DNA from 4 places in the Desulfosporosinus youngiae DSM 17734 genome. Region 4 is predicted to be linked to each of the others. Evidence: riboswitches for the same ligand, from Rfam matches in the RefSeq annotation. Region 4 holds a riboswitch; each other region holds the start of a gene.

Evidence for each region. A riboswitch is a leader RNA that binds a small molecule or an ion and turns the genes downstream of it on or off. The one in region 4 is predicted to bind molybdenum cofactor.
Region 1: it holds a riboswitch for molybdenum cofactor, as region 4 does, so the genes downstream of both, moaA (GTP 3',8-cyclase MoaA) here and DESYODRAFT_RS16980 (FecCD family ABC transporter permease) in region 4, are expected to answer to the same signal.
Region 2: it holds a riboswitch for molybdenum cofactor, as region 4 does, so the genes downstream of both, modB (molybdate ABC transporter permease subunit) here and DESYODRAFT_RS16980 (FecCD family ABC transporter permease) in region 4, are expected to answer to the same signal.
Region 3: it holds a riboswitch for molybdenum cofactor, as region 4 does, so the genes downstream of both, DESYODRAFT_RS17610 (hypothetical protein) here and DESYODRAFT_RS16980 (FecCD family ABC transporter permease) in region 4, are expected to answer to the same signal.

The regions. Positions count from the first base shown of each region.
Region 1 is NZ_CM001441.1:612,585-617,321, forward strand. Features, by position in the region: gene mobA (molybdenum cofactor guanylyltransferase) at 1-497, shown strand, start outside; gene fdhD (formate dehydrogenase accessory sulfurtransferase FdhD) at 543-1,328, opposite strand; molybdenum cofactor riboswitch at 1,482-1,610, shown strand; gene moaA (GTP 3',8-cyclase MoaA) at 1,683-2,654, shown strand; gene moaC (cyclic pyranopterin monophosphate synthase MoaC) at 2,658-3,128, shown strand; gene DESYODRAFT_RS02950 (MOSC domain-containing protein) at 3,349-3,783, shown strand; gene DESYODRAFT_RS02955 (MogA/MoaB family molybdenum cofactor biosynthesis protein) at 3,783-4,283, shown strand.
Region 2 is NZ_CM001441.1:2,737,241-2,741,977, reverse strand. Features, by position in the region: gene modA (molybdate ABC transporter substrate-binding protein) at 1-314, opposite strand, end outside; gene DESYODRAFT_RS12625 (sulfate/molybdate ABC transporter ATP-binding protein) at 357-1,418, opposite strand; gene modB (molybdate ABC transporter permease subunit) at 1,420-2,106, opposite strand; molybdenum cofactor riboswitch at 2,220-2,353, opposite strand; gene DESYODRAFT_RS12615 (ATP-binding cassette domain-containing protein) at 2,415-3,068, opposite strand; gene modB (molybdate ABC transporter permease subunit) at 3,068-3,754, opposite strand; gene modA (molybdate ABC transporter substrate-binding protein) at 3,795-4,598, opposite strand.
Region 3 is NZ_CM001441.1:3,769,413-3,774,149, reverse strand. Features, by position in the region: gene DESYODRAFT_RS17620 (aminotransferase class V-fold PLP-dependent enzyme) at 1-338, shown strand, start outside; gene DESYODRAFT_RS17615 (hypothetical protein) at 556-1,080, shown strand; partial or broken gene DESYODRAFT_RS27485 (DUF3102 domain-containing protein) at 1,171-1,281, shown strand; gene DESYODRAFT_RS17610 (hypothetical protein) at 1,485-3,023, opposite strand; molybdenum cofactor riboswitch at 3,122-3,255, opposite strand; partial or broken gene DESYODRAFT_RS27480 (LbetaH domain-containing protein) at 3,791-3,993, shown strand; gene DESYODRAFT_RS17600 (hypothetical protein) at 4,013-4,737, opposite strand, start outside.
Region 4 is NZ_CM001441.1:3,624,706-3,629,442, reverse strand. Features, by position in the region: gene DESYODRAFT_RS16995 (ATP-binding protein) at 1-588, opposite strand, end outside; gene DESYODRAFT_RS16990 (hypothetical protein) at 601-1,404, opposite strand; gene DESYODRAFT_RS16985 (class I SAM-dependent methyltransferase) at 1,404-2,096, opposite strand; molybdenum cofactor riboswitch at 2,293-2,434, shown strand; gene DESYODRAFT_RS16980 (FecCD family ABC transporter permease) at 2,525-3,562, shown strand; gene DESYODRAFT_RS16975 (ABC transporter ATP-binding protein) at 3,562-4,362, shown strand; gene DESYODRAFT_RS16970 (ABC transporter substrate-binding protein) at 4,468-4,737, shown strand, end outside.

The DNA of each region.
Region 1 (4,737 bases), 2.6 Mb from region 4:
GAAGGTCTCTGGCAGAACGGAGTTTAGAGGTTTTGCGAAACGTATTTTCGGAAGTAATCATTAGCAGCAACACTCCAGAACGTTTTGCCCACTTTGGGGTACCTATTATTCAGGATGAAGTTCTCGGCCGAGGCCCGCTGGAAGGGCTATATCAGGGTTTAACAGCGGCCGCATATGATGAGGTTTTTTTTGTCGCCTGTGATATGCCATTTTTAAAAGCAGACATTATCCGCAGCTTGGCAAAATGGATTTCAGACTATGATGTTGTCGTTCCAAAGCTTAAGTCAGGCCTCCATCCGTTACACGCCTATTATCATCGCTGTTGCCTTCCCATAATAAAAAAGAATCTTGAGGCAGGGTGCCTCAAGATCATAGATCTCTATCCTGCCTGTTCCGTGAAGTATGTGGAAGAACAGGAACTGGAGGGGGTTTCGGATTCGATAAACGTCTTTTGCAACGTGAATACACCCGAAGACTGGGCAGCTATCCATAAATGATAAATCTACTCTTCGAAAACTGAGCTAAAATCTTATTTTTAATGTTCAGAAAATAATTCGTTCCGGGCAGGTGTAAATATTTAAGCGTTGTTCCCTTGCAAACCCCACAATCGTAATGTTCAAAGCAGTTGCTTGAGAAAGGGCCATATCTGTCGGCGCGCCACGGGCAATGAGGATGGGAACATTCATTTTGGCAACCTTAAGCAGGATTTCGGAGGAAACTCTGCCGCTAAAGAAGATAACATGGTTTTCAAGGCTCAACTTAGTGCGAAAGGCTTCACCGCTGAGCTTATCAAAGACATTGTGCCTGCCAATATCATAGCTGGTTAGGAGTATATCGCCTTTATTGCCAACTCCGCCGCTGTGTACCCCACCCGTCTCCTGAAAGAGAGGAAGATAGGATTGTAAAAATTTAGCATAATTATAAGCTTCCTGAAGTGGGATGCTATAAGTTGAGACAAGAGGTTTAACCATAAGTGCATCATTGGCAAAACAAAACGAAGCTCTGCTTTTACCGCAGCAGGCAGATACAAATCGTTTGCTCATAAGTTCTTTCTGTAAAACACAAGGTTTACCCTCAACCCAAACCATGTGGTCTGAAGAATCTTGGCGAATTTCGTACACGTCCTCAGGAACCCGGATGAACCCTTCGTTGAATAAAAACCCAAGAGTAAGTTCCACAGTCTGGGAAGGTGAACACAATAGGGTGGCGATCTCATCTCGATTATAGTGAATAGTTAATGGAACCTCTCGGACAACTGTATCTTCTCTTCCTTCTATTAATGCTCCATCGGCTTTAAGAATGGAAAGGGTAACCGTTTCGTTTGGCATTTTAACCTCCTTGGACCTTTTTTTTATAGTGTACACTAATTTTTCAAGAATCTGAATCAGTTTCTATTAAAAAGACAAAATGTAATATATTAATAAAAGGAATTTTCGACTTTATCACGAATTATTTCTTAAAGGTTAAAGTGAAGGTTAAATTGAATCGTTTCGCTCCGAAGCTGGATTGCCTAAAGCAATGCTATGGTGACCAGACTAGTGTCTTAGGCACTCGGGTATTATGGGAAACTGTGATATCTCCTGCTGGAAAGGAGTCTGTTGACAGGTGGATTATATTCCCCCGGTTGTTTACAGACCGTGGGGTTTTTTGTTTTAAAATCTAATCCAGAAAGAGGAGACATAATGCAAGATCAATTTCTTAGGCGAATTGATTATCTCAGAATTTCAGTGACGGATCGTTGTAATCTGCGTTGCAAATATTGTATGCCTGAAGAAGGGATACAATGGATGCCGCATGATTTGATTCTTACTTTCGAAGAAATACTTAGATTGATGAGGATAAGCACGCAATTAGGTTTTCGGAGATTTCGTATTACAGGCGGAGAACCTCTTGTGCGCAAGGACATTTTGGAATTCCTGCGCGAGGGGGCTCAACTTCCTGGAGTTGAAGATCTCATGCTCACAACGAACGGATTATTACTTCCGGAAATGGCTTTTGATTTAAAGGCTGCAGGAGTTCACCGAGTTAATATTAGCTTGGATACGATGGATAAAACCCGCTTTTTTGAGAATACTCGCGGAGGGGATGTCTCAAAAGTGATTCAGGGAATCTTTCGTTCGCTGGAGGCCGGCCTTAATCCGGTCAAAGTTAATGTTGTCGTTGTGCGCGGATTTAATACGGAAGAACTGCCCAGCTTTCTAAAGCTGGCTAAACAATATCCGCTTCATGTTCGATTTATTGAACTCATGCCGATTGGTGTCAGCTCGGAGCATCGGAGTGATTTTGTCTCAATTAAAGAAATGAAAGAACTACTAGGGCTCAATGAAGATGCTCCAACTAAAGTGATTGCCGGCGGAGGCCCTGCTGAATATTTTCAGCCAAGCGGTTATAAAGGAAGTATCGGCTTTATCAGCGCCCTGAGTCGTCATTTTTGCAGCACGTGCAATCGTGTGCGTTTGACGGCAGACGGTAAATTAAGACCGTGTTTGCATAGTAAACATGAAGTTGATTTAAGAGAGGTCCTGCGTTCGGGCAGTTCGGATCAGGATATTCTGAAGGTATTTGCACAGGCGGTTTGGCATAAACCAGCAGAACATCATATGAACAATGAAGCTTGGCAAGATACACGTGTAATGTCTCAGATCGGAGGGTAAGCAATGGAATTAACACATTTTGATGAAGAAGGACGCGCACGGATGGTGGATGTCAGTGACAAGGCAGAAACTGCTAGGGTTGCTGTTGCCCAAGGTAAGATACTGATGAAACCAGAAACCCTGGAAAGAATTCGCTCAGGGCAGATTGCTAAAGGAGACGTCTTAGCAGTGGCCCAAGTTGCGGGGATTATGGCGGCAAAGCAGACCTCACAACTGATTCCAATGTGCCATCCCTTAGCGATTACCGGTGCTAAATTAAGTTTTAAACTGGTGGAACCTGGTGAGATAGATATCGAAGCTAGCGTGAAAGTCCACGGAAAAACCGGTGTGGAAATGGAAGCATTAACAGCAGTTAGTATTGCTGCCTTGACCATTTATGACATGTGCAAAGCAATCGATAAGACGATGACGATCCAGGGAATTTTTCTGGCAGAAAAGCTGGGGGGAAAAAGCGGGCATTTTGTACGGGACTAACTGCCACTAAACATTTTAGGCGGAAAGTAAGTGGCAGTAAGTCCCTGCATAAGTTCGACTAGACATTTCTGAAGCGGGGCTTCAGAAATGTAGTCTCCTATATACGAGACTAACTGCCACTAAACATTATAAGCAGAAAGTAAGTGGCACTAAGTCTTGCATAAGTTTGACTAACTGCCGTATGGACTAATAATTGAGCATGAAGGAGAGGCATATTATTATGGGAAAAATAGTAGCTGTTTGTACAAGTGAACGAAAAGGGATGCGCAAAAAGAATGTGGGTGAAGGCATCTTAAAAGTGGGCTTTGGGCTTGAAGGCGATGCTCATGGCGGAGACTGGCACCGGATGGTCAGTTTACTGGCGATGGAGAGTATTAAGTCCATGCAAGATAAAGGGTTGAAGGTAGGCCCAGGGGATTTCGCAGAGAATTTAACAACAGAAGGTATTGAATTATTTACTCTGCCGATTGGAACAAAAATAAAAATTGGAGATACAAGCATTGGAGAGGTAACACAAATTGGTAAGGAATGCCACACAAAATGCGCCATCTACCATCAAGCTGGAGATTGTGTGATGCCGAAAGAAGGAATTTTTATTCGGTTATTGGAGGGCGGAGTTGTTCGAGTCGGAGATAGCATTGAGGTGATCAATTGATGCTTCGCGTGGGAGTTATAACGGCTAGTGACAAGGGGTCACGTGGGGAAAGGGAAGACCTTTCCGGACCTGCCCTTGCTAAGCTTGTTCAGGAAATCGATGGAGAGGTTGTGGAGTATGTAGTGCTTCCTGATGACCAGGTGTTGCTGGAGAAAACCATGCGCCATTGGGCAGATGAACTTGGCCTGGATTTGATCTTAACGACCGGGGGTACGGGGTTTTCAATGCGGGATGTCACACCAGAGGCGACTCTGGCTGTCGCAGATCGAATGGTCCCGGGTATTGCCGAAGTCATGCGGATGGAGAGTCTTAAAGTGACTCCAAAGGCAATGTTAAGCAGAGCAATTGCAGTTCTTAGAAAGCGAACCCTGATTATTAATATGCCAGGCAGTGTTAAAGCAGTTCGCGAATGCTTCGCAGCGATTGCGCCTGCAATTCCCCATGGAATTCAGATTCTCAAAGGAGAAGCAAGTGAATGTGGGTCAACAATTCAGCAGTAATGGGATGAAATACATCAAAACTTTTTAATCCTAATTTAACTATTAATAGTTTTTAATTTAAACGAGATTAACAGTTCTTTGGAAACAGGGGGACAGGTGCGTTGTTTTAAAACTAAAACAACGCACCTGTCCCCCTGTTTCTTCATAAATAATATCAAGTAAAAGTCGTTAATCTTTTACCTGGTCAAAACTTGGCCAATTAGCCCAGCTTATCTTTCGGAATTTAATGTATGAAAGTCCTTAGATGGGATGGTTCAAGCACTAAAATTTAACGTGCCTCGCAAAAGAGCATTTTGCACACAGGATGCTCAGGAAGGATTATGTGCTTTATAAAACTCTTTTTCCAAACATCATGTCATTATAAGGTAAACTTCTAATAGTTGGTTATGCCGATTCTCCTGCAGGTTGTAATAATTATGTTCAAAATTGCTGCTTAATCAATAAGTTAAGAGCT
Region 2 (4,737 bases), 890 kb from region 4:
GCAGCGGCCCCTTGCTCGATTTGGGTTTGGAGGGAGCCTGACGGCCCATAATTATAAACCAATTTAACCTGAGCATTTTTCGCCGAATACAGGCTTTTTATTTCCTCAAGAGAACCTTTCAAACTGGGAGCAGTGGATACCAAAAGCTCAATAGGCTTAGCCTGGTCAGCTTGACTGACTTCCGGTTTTGGGGTTTCATTGACAGCACTTGAACACCCGGAAATAAATAAAACAAGCAATACCAGGGAAAAAGCCATCCGCCCCAGGGCAGCCCGGGTTTTATCAGTTTTCCTAATTAGATTAGATAGTCTCATTGAATCTCCCCTCTTTCTTTTGTACTTGCCGGTAACGCGGCATCAGATAATTATCAGCTTTTCCGGATTCATCTTCAGCTTCCAGGGCTGTGGTTTATCCTTCAATTCAGACCACATTTGTTTGGTGATCTCCCACTGAATTTGGTGATTCTCCTGTCTCCGGGCTTCCTTTTCCGTAACGAGATAGACTGTCACCCGGGAAGGAGTCTCACTGATGAAATTAAGCCGGCCTTCAAACACATTGTCCTCTTTTTCCGTTAACGCCAATTCAAGAGCATGAGCATGAATACCTACAAACTCAATCTGTTTCGGGATTTCTCTCTTGGTTTTTAAGTTTATCCCCCAATCCGTTGCCTCCAACTCAAAGGGCGATTTGTAGATGGCCGGAGAGAAATTTCTGCAGCCTGTTAATTGTGCGGATACGAGTGAAGGCGGAGAGCTGAATACCTCCTCTGTCCCCCCTTTTGCTTCAATCTTCCCTGAAGACAATACGACTAATCTATGGCAAATGCTATAGATTTCATCCATGTTATGGGTCACGAACAGGGTAACTCCTTGATAGCCTGATAAGGTTTCGGTCAATTGTTTGACCATGTGGTTTCTTAAATAGTCGTCAAGTGCGGAAAATGGTTCATCTAAGAGCAGCGCCTCCGGCTCAATAGCTAAAGCCCTGGCCAGAGCAACCCGCTGTTGTTGTCCCCCGGAAAGTTGATTTGGATACCTCTTTTCTAAACCCTCCAGCTTGATCATCTTCACTTTTTCCTCGATTATGGCTATTCTATCTGCGCGCTTTCTGTCTTCAATGCCAAATCCAATATTATCTTCCACCGTCATATTAGGGAAAAGGGCATAATTCTGGAATAAATAACCCACTTTTCTCTTGCGGCAAGGGAGATCAATTCTTCGCTTGGAGTCGAACAACGTTCGGTCGTTGAGAATAATCCTTCCTGTATCAGGCGTATCGATGCCAGCGATACAGCGCAAAATCATACTTTTACCTGACCCGGAAGCCCCTAAAAGTCCAAGAATCTCCCCATCTGTCTCAAACTTAACATCTAAGGTAAAACCCGGAAGTTTCTTTTGAATATCCACCCATAATTTCATATTACTTCCTGCCAGTAACAGCAGTCATCTTGCGCTGGTAATCCGTCCAATAGTTCATTAACGTCATAACGATCAAGGAAATTATAAAAATAAGTATCACCCATATCAGAGCCCTTCTCATTTCTCCGCTTTCGGCTGCAAAGAAAATCGCCGCAGGAATGGTCAGTGTTTTTCCGGGTATGTTGCCGCCAATCATAAGCGTAGCCCCAAAATCCCCTAAAGCCCTGGCGAAAGCTAAGACAGTACCGGCCGCCACCCCCGGCCAGGAAAGCGGGATGGTTATCTTCCAAAAGATTTTCCACTCTGAGACACCCAGTGTACGTGCAGCATTAATAATATTTTGATCAATTTGTTCAAAGGCGCTTCTAACCGTTCGATACATTAAGGGAAAGGCAACCACTGAAGCTGCAATAACCGTTGCCGGCCAGGAAAATATAACCGTTTGCCCAACTGCCATCAGGAGTCTTCCCAAGGGGCCGTTCTTGCCAAACAGTACCAGGAGCAGGAACCCGACAACTGTAGGCGGTAAAACTAAAGGCAGAGTAAGTACACCGTCAATCAGCCCTTTGAATTTCCCCCTGTAGCCTGAAACAAAGCAGGCAGCCGCAATTCCTGAGAAAAAAGTCACAATCGTTGAAATGGTGGCTGCTCTTAGGGAAATTAGCAGCGGGGCAAAGTCCATTCCCATTAAATCATTATAAACACCGCAACCCCCCTTACCTTATCTAGTTATGATATTAGTAAATAGTATGGTATAAAAAATAAAGCTCCCGAAAAGGGAGCTAAATAAACTGGTATCCCAGTCTAACCCGAACTACTCCTCTTCAAACTGTGAAGGCATACCAGTTTCCCGGAATACCCTGAGGATCTGCGATCCTGTCCAGTGACCTTGGAATTGCTCTTTAGGTCATTCTGGCTCGGAGGTCATTCTTCAATTTTTCGGACCAATTAATCCGCTTCAGTTATCTGTAAAGTACTTCCTGGTAATTTTTTTGTCTAAAGTTTCTTAATTTCCTCTTGTTTGCCCTTATCCAGCTTAATGATCTGACTGCCAAGCATTTCCGCCTCCCGGGCATCATGAGTGACCAAAATAAAAGGAATCTGCCATTGGGTTTGAAGCTTAAGCAACTCCTGCTGGAGGGTACTCCGCGTGTCCTGATCCAGAGCGGAAAGAGGTTCATCAAGCAGCAAAAGTTCCGGCTCAGTCATTAAGGCACGAGCGAGAGCAACCCGTTGCTTTTCTCCTCCCGAAATCTGATTGGGATAGCGATTTCTGAGATGAGCAATTTTCAACATCTCCAGAACATTGGAAACGGCAAGAACCTTATTGGGAATACTTCCTTTTTGAGGCTTACCGTACATCACATTCTTTTCCACCGACATGTGGGGAAAGAGAGCATAGTCTTGGAAAACATACCCTATGCGCCGCTTTCTGATAGGAATATCTGCCCTATGCTCAGAAGAGAAGATGATTTTATCATTGATATTAATTTCCCCCCATGAAGGAGTCTGGAGGCCTGCTATACATTGCAGGATCGTCGTCTTGCCGGCACCGGAAGGACCGACCAGGGCGAGAATACCGCTCTTTAAGGTGATATCGGCTTCCAGCTCAAAGGAAGGCAGCTTCTTTTTAAAATGAGCCTTTAGCATTACGCTCCACCTCCTCGGGAGTCTCGTCGTGATCCTTTCCCCCATCGGTTTAATCCATAAATGACCAGAAAACTAAAAATAGTCATAATGACAACCAATATGCCTGCTTCCCCTGTGTCGCCGGCCTCATTAGCGAAATAAATAGCAATGGGCATAGTTTGCGTCTTACCAGGAATATTCCCGGCAATCATCAGCGTCGCTCCAAACTCCCCCAGAGACCGGGCAAAGGCTAAAACTAAGCCCGCTATAATGCCATTCAAGGCTAAGGGAAGAGTTATGGTGAAAAACACCCTTAGTTCTCCAGCCCCCAGAGTACGCGCCGCTTTCTCCAGGTTTTGATCAACACTTTCAATAGCAACCTTTACGGATTGATACATTAAGGGAAAAGCCACAACGGCGGCTGCTATTACGGCCCCCGCCAAAGTAAAGACTATCCTGACATTAAACCAATGTTCGAATAACTTGCCTAACGGGCCATTCTTCCCAAAAACAAACAACAGCATAAAGCCAACAACTGAGGGAGGGAGCACCAGGGGCAAAGTAATGATTGACTCTACAATATCTTTGCCCCAAAACTCGCGCTTAGCCATAAAGGCGGCTATTGGTATAGAAGAGAATGCGACAATAACGACGGCAGCAAAGGCAACTTTCAAAGATAGAATAATGGGAATAACGCTAAATTCCATTGGATTCCCCCGGAAAGTAATTATTTGGCCAACGTTTTAGTTATTTAGCTAATGTTTTAAATCCATAGTTTACAAATAACTGTTGAGCTTCCGAACCCTGTAAGTATTTTAAAAAGTCTTCGGCAAGTTGTTTATTTTTAGTTGCCGAAATAACCGCTGCCGGGTAAGTAATAGGCTTATGACTGCTCTCCGGAGCTGCCGTTACGACTTTGACTTTCGATGACCCTAAAGCATCGGACCGGTATACGAGTCCTGCCTCTACATTACCTGTTTCCACATAATTCAGAACCTGGGTCACATCCTTAGCCATTACAAACTTAGGCTGTAATGTATCCCAAAGTTTAAGACTTGTCAAGGCTTCCTGGGCATATTTTCCGGCGGGTACAGACTCAGGTGTTCCAATACCGATCTTTTGAACATTTGCCTTAGTCAGATCTTCAAAGGATGTAACCTTACTGTTATCCTTCCCTGCAACCAAGACTAATTCATTGCCTACTAAGTCGAGCCTACTCTCTTTAACCAACAAATCCTTTTGTTCCAAAGCATCCATCTGAGCTTTTCCTGCAGAAATAAAAAGGTCTGCCGGGGCTCCTTGTTCAATTTGTTGCTGCAGTGTACCTGAAGCTCCAAAGACGAAGGTAAGCTTAACTTCGGGAACCTTTGCGGCATACTCTTTCTGGATTTCGGTCAATGAATCCTTCAGGCTGGCTGCGGCAGACACCATGATCTCTGTGGGTTCAGCCTTGGGAGTGTTTGCCGATGGGGCATTATTTCCCGAACTGCAGCCAATCGTAGTTAAAATTAAAAGAAAACTAAACACTAACATCCATGAAACCTTTTTCATTCGAACTCCTCCTAACATATGTAAATTTATATTTCAGTTGATTTATATTAGTCCAAATTAGTCTAAGTTCGTTTATATTACTCAATCTATACATTTGTGCAATGAATTCATATATTTCAGATTTATATAGATTAACATA
Region 3 (4,737 bases), 140 kb from region 4:
ACAGGTTGATTCAGGGGATATTGAAAATCCCCGGCTCCTATTTGACGGGGGATCCTGAAAACCGCCTGCCCGGTATGGCATCGTTTGCCTTTGCGGGAATGGACAAAAAGCCCCTGGTAACCACCTTAAGCAAGGCAGGTATCTTGGCAAGCTCGGCAAGCGCATGCACTGCAGGCTCCATCAACCCTTCCCGGATACTGCTGGCAACCGGCGCATCGGAGTCCCTTGCTTATGGCAGCCTGAGGATTAGTCTGAATGAACATAACAGTGAAGAGGATATGGATTATCTGCTGGAAACGATTCCTTCAGTCATTAGTAACATGCGAAACGGGGATTGAGCTTTGTAATTATTTTCTGTCTTTCTAAAATTACAGTAAATATTGAATTTATATTTGAGCTAAACGCTTGTACAAGAAACCGGGGTATGCACAATAATATATAAACCTAAAGGAGGTAAAGGAATAGCACATCAAGGATGTTGTAGTCAAAACGAGTCGGTGGCCAAAACAATTATTTCAATTACCAAGGTCAATAAGATAAAGGGGGAAACATTGCTTGACCATAACGTTTACAAAATTCGCTGGATTTTGTTTTATTTTATTATCAGTGCTAAGACTTACACCCTTTATAAATGCAACTGGGAAGTGGTTGCTATATGTTTCGCTTGCAGCGTTTTTTCTAATATTATCTGACCTAATAGAGTTCTACATCGAAGGTATAGCAGTAAAGAGAGAGGTTAAACTGAATAAAACATTAAATCACCTACCTTCAGTCCTCCTTGCGGGTTCACTGATAGCTGTAATCGTTTTACCCTATCTGAAAATCAATATTCCTGTAAAACAAGTTAATGCATTGAGTGACGCTATTACATTAGTTAGCTTAGGTATCGCAATAGCACTAATTGGGTTCAAAACAGAAAGAACAAAAAAATCATCATTTGATAAAACTAATTCTATAAGGGATGAGATCAGAGAGTATATAAATTCAATTGAAGGAAAGCGTGTCATTGATGAGAGGATAAGCGAGCTATCGTCACAAGATACACAATCAATTGGAGTGCAAAGAAAAGATTCAAAGTAAGGGTTTGTTGCTGCTACTTATGCGGGCTGGGTTTACCTGAAAATTTACAGAAAATAGCCAAGTTGAGGTGTTTTTGAGTGAATTGACTTAAGTTTACTCCTTCTGGGATTATCGGAAGAGGAGCGGAAGGAATTCATCGCCCAAAACGATGTGGCCGGCATGACGAAACAGGAGCTCCAGCAGGCCTTGAAAGATAGGGAGCCAGGCCATGCAGGAGAAAGAGCAGGCCCTTAGGGTATTCGCCGTATTCCAGTGCAGGAAGGGTTGTGTACGGTTTTTTTATGGATGATCACTGAATAGATAACTCCCCATATAGCAATAGGTTTACGCTGAAAATAGACAAAATGGATGCACCTTACGGACGAAATTATTGATACACTTTGGAAATCATGATCAAACCCCCACTAATGAGCTGCTAATCTCTTATTTAATTCTTCAGCTATTTCTAATTCGACTAAATCGATATTTGTTTTACCAATATAACCTGCCGGAATATCATTTGCTCTTATGAAATCGACAGTTTTATAATAGGTTTTGTGGCTCATATATTTTGAATAAAAGAGAACAAAATCTATCTCTCCAAAACTTCTAAATTCAATCTTGTCATTAAAGCCATCTATCGTAAGAATTGTGGGAAATTTAGCCTTTAACCGTTTTCTCCAACTTGGGGTCCCTCCGATGATTAAGAGCTTCTTATTGGTGATAAACTTCGATAAATCTAATGAAGTCTCTGTGGGTAAATAATCATTTTTAAGATCGATGAAAAACTCCCGAAGTTGAAAAAGTTCCTGTCTATTTTTCATTTCAGTATTTAGGTTTATTTTAAGTTTATCGATCTTCTTATTTAGCTCATTAATTTGTGCTTCATAAAATCTGCTTTGCTCAGATAAGGCATTTTTCAGTTTAAACTCATAATTTTCAATCTCACTTTTTAGTTTTTGTGCCTGGATTTCAACAGTGTCTTTTTCTGATGATGCAATATCTAACTTCTCCTTAAGAGCTTTCAATTCGGAATATAGGGCATCTTCATCACTATAAGTAAGATAAAGTTCCCTTGCTCTTAAGTATTCATTAAGCAGCATTTTTACAATATATCCGGCACCGAATGATTGCACAACCTGAGTTTTATCAAATTCCGATTTTCTCGTAGTTTTTATAAATGCCAGCATAACTTTATCTAAATCATTTTGGTTAAGCTTAGGAGAAATGGAATCAACATCTAATTTATGGATTAAAAGGAGATTGCGTAAACAACTTACAATATTTTTTATCTCTTTATTCTTACTATAAAGAATATCTGAGGAATTTTTTATTACTCCAAGTTCATTCTTGACTATCTGTTTTACTTTGGCTAATCTATTTTCTCTTTTTAATTCACTTTCAATATCAGTATTAATAGGGTTAATGTTAATAAACAAACTTGCCACATTAAATGCGTTTTCCACAACTTGCAGGTTGAGTAAATTTTCATTCATTTGTTTCATGGTGTAAAAATATAAAACAATCAGCGTTTCAGTTAACTTGAGGTTTTTATTGGTGTCTTCTATTGCTGGCAAATTTTTTCTAAATCCATCGTAATTATTATTTTGAGCATGAATATATACATCTTTGTAATATTTCTTGATGAGCCGTAAGACCTTCACTTTTATCAGCTCGGATTGTTCGGCGCTTAGTAAAATACCCAAAGTTTTTTTAGCATAAATTTCTTGTTCCAAGTCACCGTTACTTAGTAAGACATGATTATATCCTGAAAAGTTTTTAGCGTTTTCAAAGAACATTAATTTATTCTGATTATAAATGGAAGCTATATCTTTTCTCATTTCCTTATTTAAAGACAATCCCACAGAAATAATTGCCATAAAATATTCTTCTGCATCATTTAGGTCAATATCATGATTCTCTGAGAAAAATTCCATGACTTGTTTCATTTTTATACTTGCCAATGAAATTCACCACCTAACAATTTTGAAATGCATTGGTACTCGAAAAAAATAAATGGCTCCGCCAATAGAAAGCGGAGCCATAACTGATTTTAAATCCAGTTGGCTTTAATCCACCTCCTTTTCAAAACGTGAAGGCATACCCGTTTCCAAGTATACCCCGAGGGTTCTAGACCCTGTCCGGTGTCCATAGATTGCTCTTTAGGTTCATCCCGGCTCGGAGATTCGTTTTTTAATTTTAAATCTTGAATTTACCGTTAAAACCAGCACCATTGACTGTTATCTGATTATCTCGGGAACATTCAAATGTTGGATAATAGCTTTGTTTGTTTATATTTAATATTGGTAAGAAAAATGAGGCTTATGGATCTGATTGTCGAACCTACGTAAACATGAATTATACGTTTCCTCTGTTATTATACTGCACAAAATTCCTGTTTATCAATGTTTTTATTAATTTTCGTGTAACACGCTTTTTTAAAGAACTAGATTGGAGAGGTATATTTTTATTGAGTCAGAAGATCCGTAAAACTGGAAGGAATGGAAAGCGGGAAAGAAGGCCAAGAATACGCTATATTGACCGACTCCATGACATTTATCCGGATTTTTTAGCAGATATTTCACTTAGCAAAAGATCGAATGATTTATCAATGTTCAAGAAAACCCTGGTTTCTAATACCATGGATTTCAGCAAAAATATCCTTATTACTCAGTAATAGGGGTGAAGCATATGGTTAAAAGTGAAAAAGAGAAAATGCTATCAGGCGTTTTTAGGACCAAATGTTCAAATCTATACGGTTGGGCATCCTACTGACCCCGCGGAGAGACAAATAATGTTTGGATTGGCGGCGGAACCATTATCTGCCCGGGAGTGACAATCGGAGATAACCTGACGATAGGCGTGGGGAGTGTGGTGACTAAGGATATACCTGACAATGTAATTGCCGCGGGTAACCCCTGCAAAGTAATCAAAAGGCCTCCGCCTAGGGCGATTAAGCTTCATATCCAAAAAGTGTCATTTGATTTTTGCCGGTGGTGCAGATTGCAACCTCTACAGCATCTAATTGAATCGTATTGCCCAGGCCCAGCCCGGTATGGCTTCCCACAAATGATGTCTGAAGATTATTTATTACGTCCCAGGGAGCAGGTGCCCCCAGTACTGCAGCGGTTATATCCTGTTCAAGGGGATTTGTCAGATAATCGGCAGTACCGATTAAGGAACGGCTTACCTGCCCCAGTCCGGTCCAGGCTGCCTGAGCATTGGGCCGCCAGGAAAAGATCATTGAACTGACCCCTACGGCAACGGTCAGACTGAGTCTGCAGTAGAATTTTATAACAACCTGCTCAATATCCAAATAATTAGACATTGCCGGAAGCAGGCTGTACCCTAAGATGATATTTCCTCCGGTCTGTGTAAGCAAGCCTGAGGCTAAAGAGGCAACGCTGCCATTATGAAGTCCCACGGCATTATTAACATTGGTGAAATCAGTCCTGCCGTTATAGGCTGTCTGAGTAGCTGTAACAGCCCCGGAAGTATTGCATTTTATTTGCTCATCAGATGTTCTTACCATAAGAGGAGTGTTTGGACTGAGATTATAAGGAGAATAAAAACTTTGACTTACCGTACTGAAAGGCTCTGTTATTCTGAGGGAAAGGAAATCATTATTTCCATTACTTAACAGGAGGGATACCGCCTGAGAAGCCGATGCTTGCACTG
Region 4 (4,737 bases):
GATAACCTTCTGCTCAATTCCGGCCTCAATGGCCCAAGTGATCCACTGATGATAATCAGGCTCCATGAATAACCAGACAAATCTATTTTCTTGAGCGGCATCCATATCGACCACCTGGTAATCAAAATCCGAACCGTATTTATTGGAAGGATTCATGGCTGCTAAGATTTTTACCCCTTCAGGCAGGTTATAGCCATTGATTTCTCGATTTAAGATTAGATTCATCAGTTCCTGCTGGACGGTATGTTCACAACGGTTGATTTCGTCGATAAATAAAAGAACGGTTTTGCCCCGCGCTATTTCTTCATCGATTTCCCGCAGCTTATGATGGACGGCATAGACTGTCGCCTTCTTTTCCACCGGGTCTGCTTTGCCGTTAACCCCTGAATAGGATTCTATGGTGGGCAGACCGCCGATTTCCCCTTCTTTAAGGAGATTCCCATTTATAACAATTAAACTCCAATGATTTGCCTGAGCAATTTCTCTGGCTAAGGCTGTTTTGCCGATGCCGCTTTCCCCAACGATTAAAGGAACTTCTCCTGTGGATAGCACTAAGTCAACACTTTTTAAGGTGTCTGTAAAATTCATGATGTCTCACTCCTACAGCATCTTCAGCTTTTCATCAACAGCTATTTTTTTCGCCTTTTTGCTTCCATATTTATAAATAAACATGACCTTGTCCATGGGCAGAAGGCCGCTGTTTTGATGGATATAACTGCAATTTAAAAAATCCCGGACATAGTTTTCGTCTACATCTTCCCTGGCTAGGACTTCCTTTAAAACTTGTTCTAATTCAGAGTTAGATAGTTTCTGCATAACATAGTTAATCACTAAACTATTGGTTTTCAGAAATTCTAAGATTTTAGGTTTATCTAAATTATTGATAAAGGTAATAGCCCTCTCGTTCTTCTTGATGGCCAGAAGCTCCGCTTGAGGGGTTGGAGACTTAATATATCTTAAGGCATCATAACTGATTTTTACAGCCTCTTCCTGGACACGCTCACTAGGCTCCTGGATAAACTTAATGGAATCGTAATTTTTTCGTACGGCTAATAACTGCAATTCCTCACTTGGATTCTGAACATATTTGATAGCCCAGCCGGCTTGATTGATGGCCAATTTGATTAACGGATCGGTTGGGCTTTCAATATACTCTAAGTTAACCCAGCTGTCATTGATTGCTTTGGTCATCATATCCTCGGTAGGGTTATTGATAAATTGAATCGCCCGGCTATTATTGTCCAGGGCTAATTTCTGCATCTCTGGAGTTGGATTTTCTATATATTTTAAGGTAAGTCCATTTTGTTGAACAGCCAATAACTTTAGCTCATCCGAGGGATTAGGGATGTAGGCTATGGCATTGGGGTTAGTCCTGATCATTTCCATAAGCTTTGAGGTTTTCATCAGTCCTTTACCCACTTGGCCACCACAAACCCAGGATTGCCTTCTTTTTTCTCCTCCATAGCCAGGGCTTCGGCTGTTGTTTGAACCTTGGGCGGGAAGAAGAGACATTCGCCGATTTCGGCAGGTACACCGATTTGCCAGGAGCTTATTTCTTCTTTGCTGTAAAGAGCAGCACGGGCGAAGACCGAAGCGGGATTGCTGCGGGCTGCCTCCGCATAGTATTCACTCCAAGCACTCCTGCCGGCGATGAGTCCGATCACCATACAGCCCCCGGGTTTTAAATGACTAAAAAGTTTTTGCAGGACCTTTTCCGGTTCCGGTATGAATTCAAAGGCGGTCATGGAAAAAATCCCATCATAGAATACAAGTTGATCCAGAATTTCTGTAATATCCGCATGACGCCAGTGAACAGGCTTAGCGTTTGCGGTGTTTTCCGCAAGGGCCGCTAGTTTCGTTTGGGCCAGAGCCATCATTTCAGCGGAAATATCCACAGCAGTGACTTCGTATCCCTCCTGCACAAGCCAGCCGGTATATTGTCCGGTACCGCAGCCGATCTCCAGAACCCGGGGCCCCGGTGCCTTAAACATGGATTGAGCCAGATGACGTTCAACTTGGTCCGATACGGAGCCAAGCTCTGTACCATACCAGGAATCATAATGTGCGGCGACGTGGTCAAAAAGTGCTTCCTTCATTTGCAATCACCCTCGTGTTCAAATTCTTATATTTAATTTGTAAGGTTCTGCTTTTGGCTTTTTAAATCCTCCTTCAGGGGGTTGGCAGGTCGAATTATGCAACGTTGCACAATTTGACCTGCTGATCATCAAATATTTTAGGACAGGTTATAAATCGAACAGACAATTTCCACCTTTATATCGTAAAATAATACAAATAATAGGTCTTTTCCGTGTTCTGACAGCTAAAAGGATAACTCATGCTGTCAGAACCTGAGTCTGAACTTTACGGGCTCACGGGGTTATGATTGGAAACGGTCTAACCTTCACTTTTGAGAAGGAAAAGCTGCGGCAGAAGAATGCCTTACCGCTGAAGATACTGATGCGGCTTGCTTTTAATTCCTCAAAGCAGGTCGCATTTTTATATATAAATAAGAAGGGAGAATAATATGAAGCAAAGTTTAAGCCGCAGTGAACAAAAAAGGCTGCTGAACCTTAAGCTGTTTGTCCTGTTAGGGGTTTTAATAGTCATTTTCATCGGCTCATTTAATTTTGGACGTTACAGCGGCATCAGCCTTCGCGAAGTTACCTTGATATTTATGAGTAAAGTGTTCCCTATAAGCCCTACCTGGCCGGATTCTTTTGAGACAGTTGTCTTTTATATACGATTTCCCAGAATCATTGCGGCAGTTTTGATCGGCGGCTTGCTGGCGCTGGCCGGGGCTTCTTATCAGGCCGTTTTTAAAAACCCTCTGGTTTCCCCGGATATCCTGGGAGCTTCCGCAGGGGCGTCCTTTGGAGCGGCTTTGGCTATTTTTAACGGCTTGGGAGCGGTCTGGATTCAGATTTCGGCTTTTGCCATGAGCTTGCTGGCTGTGGGCTGTTCCTGTCTTGTCGGCAGCAGGATTAAGCGCGACCCCGCTCTGGCCCTGATTCTTTCCGGGATTTTTGTATCCTCATTGGCCAGCGCTCTGGTGTCTTTGCTGAAATTCCTGGCCGACCCGCTGGACAAACTGCCGACCATCACTTTCTGGCTGTTGGGCACCTTGGCCAATATTACCATAACCGATATCGGCTGGGCGCTTATCCCCATGGTGATAGGAGCGGTGCCTCTGATCTTGCTGCGCTGGAGGCTGAATGTTCTTTCCATGGGTGAAGATGAAGCTAAGGCCTTGGGTGTTGAGACGAAACAATTGAGGATTGTTGTTATTGTCTGCGCCACCATACTGACTGCCGCGTCTATTTCCATTGGCGGCTTGATCGGCTGGGTTGGTTTGGTCATCCCTCATTTGGCACGCATGATTGTCGGACCCAACAACAAGTTTTTGCTGCCCGCTTCCCTGATTATCGGCGGTAGTTTCCTGCTCTTGGTGGATAATTTTGCCCGCTCCCTGTCCAGTGTGGAAATTCCTCTAGGTGTTTTGACGGCGATTGTCGGCGCGCCCTTCTTTATTTCCCTCATGCTGCGCGGAAAGGAGGCGGCCTAATGCTATTTGCCTTGAAAAATGGGGTTTGCGGTTATTCGGCGGACAAGCCGGTTTTAAGAAACATAAATTTCCAGGTTGCGGCGGGGGAAGTTCTGTGCATTTTAGGCGCAAACGGCGTAGGGAAATCCACCCTGTTCAAATCCATGCTGGGCTTGATCCGGATGTTAGGCGGATCAGTTACTGTTGACGGGGCGGACATCAGCCAATGGTCCAGAGCTGAAATTGCCCGGACTATCGGCTATATTCCCCAGGCCAATAATCCGCCCTTTTCCTATTCGGTGTTGGATGTGATTTTAATGGGCAGGACAGCCTATTTGGGAATGTTTGCCTCCCCGCAAAAAGAGGATGAAAGGATCGCAGAGGGTGTGGTTGAGCAGCTTAACATTGCCAGATTGATTGACAAGCGCTATCAGGAACTGAGCGGAGGAGAACGGCAATTGGTGCTGATTGCCCGGGCGCTTGCCCAACTGCCGAAAATCCTGATCATGGATGAGCCGACGGCAGCTTTGGATTTCGGCAATCAGCAGATGGTGCTGAACCAGATATACCGGCTTTCTGAGAAAGGACTCAGCATCATCATGGCCTCCCATTTTCCCGATCATGCCTTTTTGTATTCTCACAAAGCGCTCCTGCTGAAAGACGGGGGGATTTATTCAACGGGCAGCCCCAATCAGGTCATCACAGAGCATAGCCTGAGGGATCTTTATGCTGTTGAGACGAAAATCATCAACACGGGTATTCTGCCGCGTTCCGCCGTAACAGGCTCGACAGACATAAAAGTATGCGTTCCGCTGTCCTAGGGCGGAAAAGAGGAGGGAAGCAATAAGTTGCCAAATAATTGTGAACCGGCAGATGCCTAGGATATAAAATTTTACCATGGTCATTTAAGAGAGGAGAAATTTGTCATGAACAAGAGCATAAAAGTAATTAGTATCGTTTTGGGGTTTCTAATGATGTTTTCCGTAGTGGGCTGCAACAATGCACCTCAAGCTGCCAATGGAACGGCAGATAAAGCTGCCGGGCAGGAATCCCAGGTTGTCACCAAAGTGGATATGGCCGGAAACAGTGTTACCTTACCCGCCAAATTGAATAAAGTGGCTATCACCTCCTGGATGGGTTCCTTTGGCGCAGTTGCCCTGCTGGGAAGAGTGGATTTGGTGTCTGCCATGGCGGAT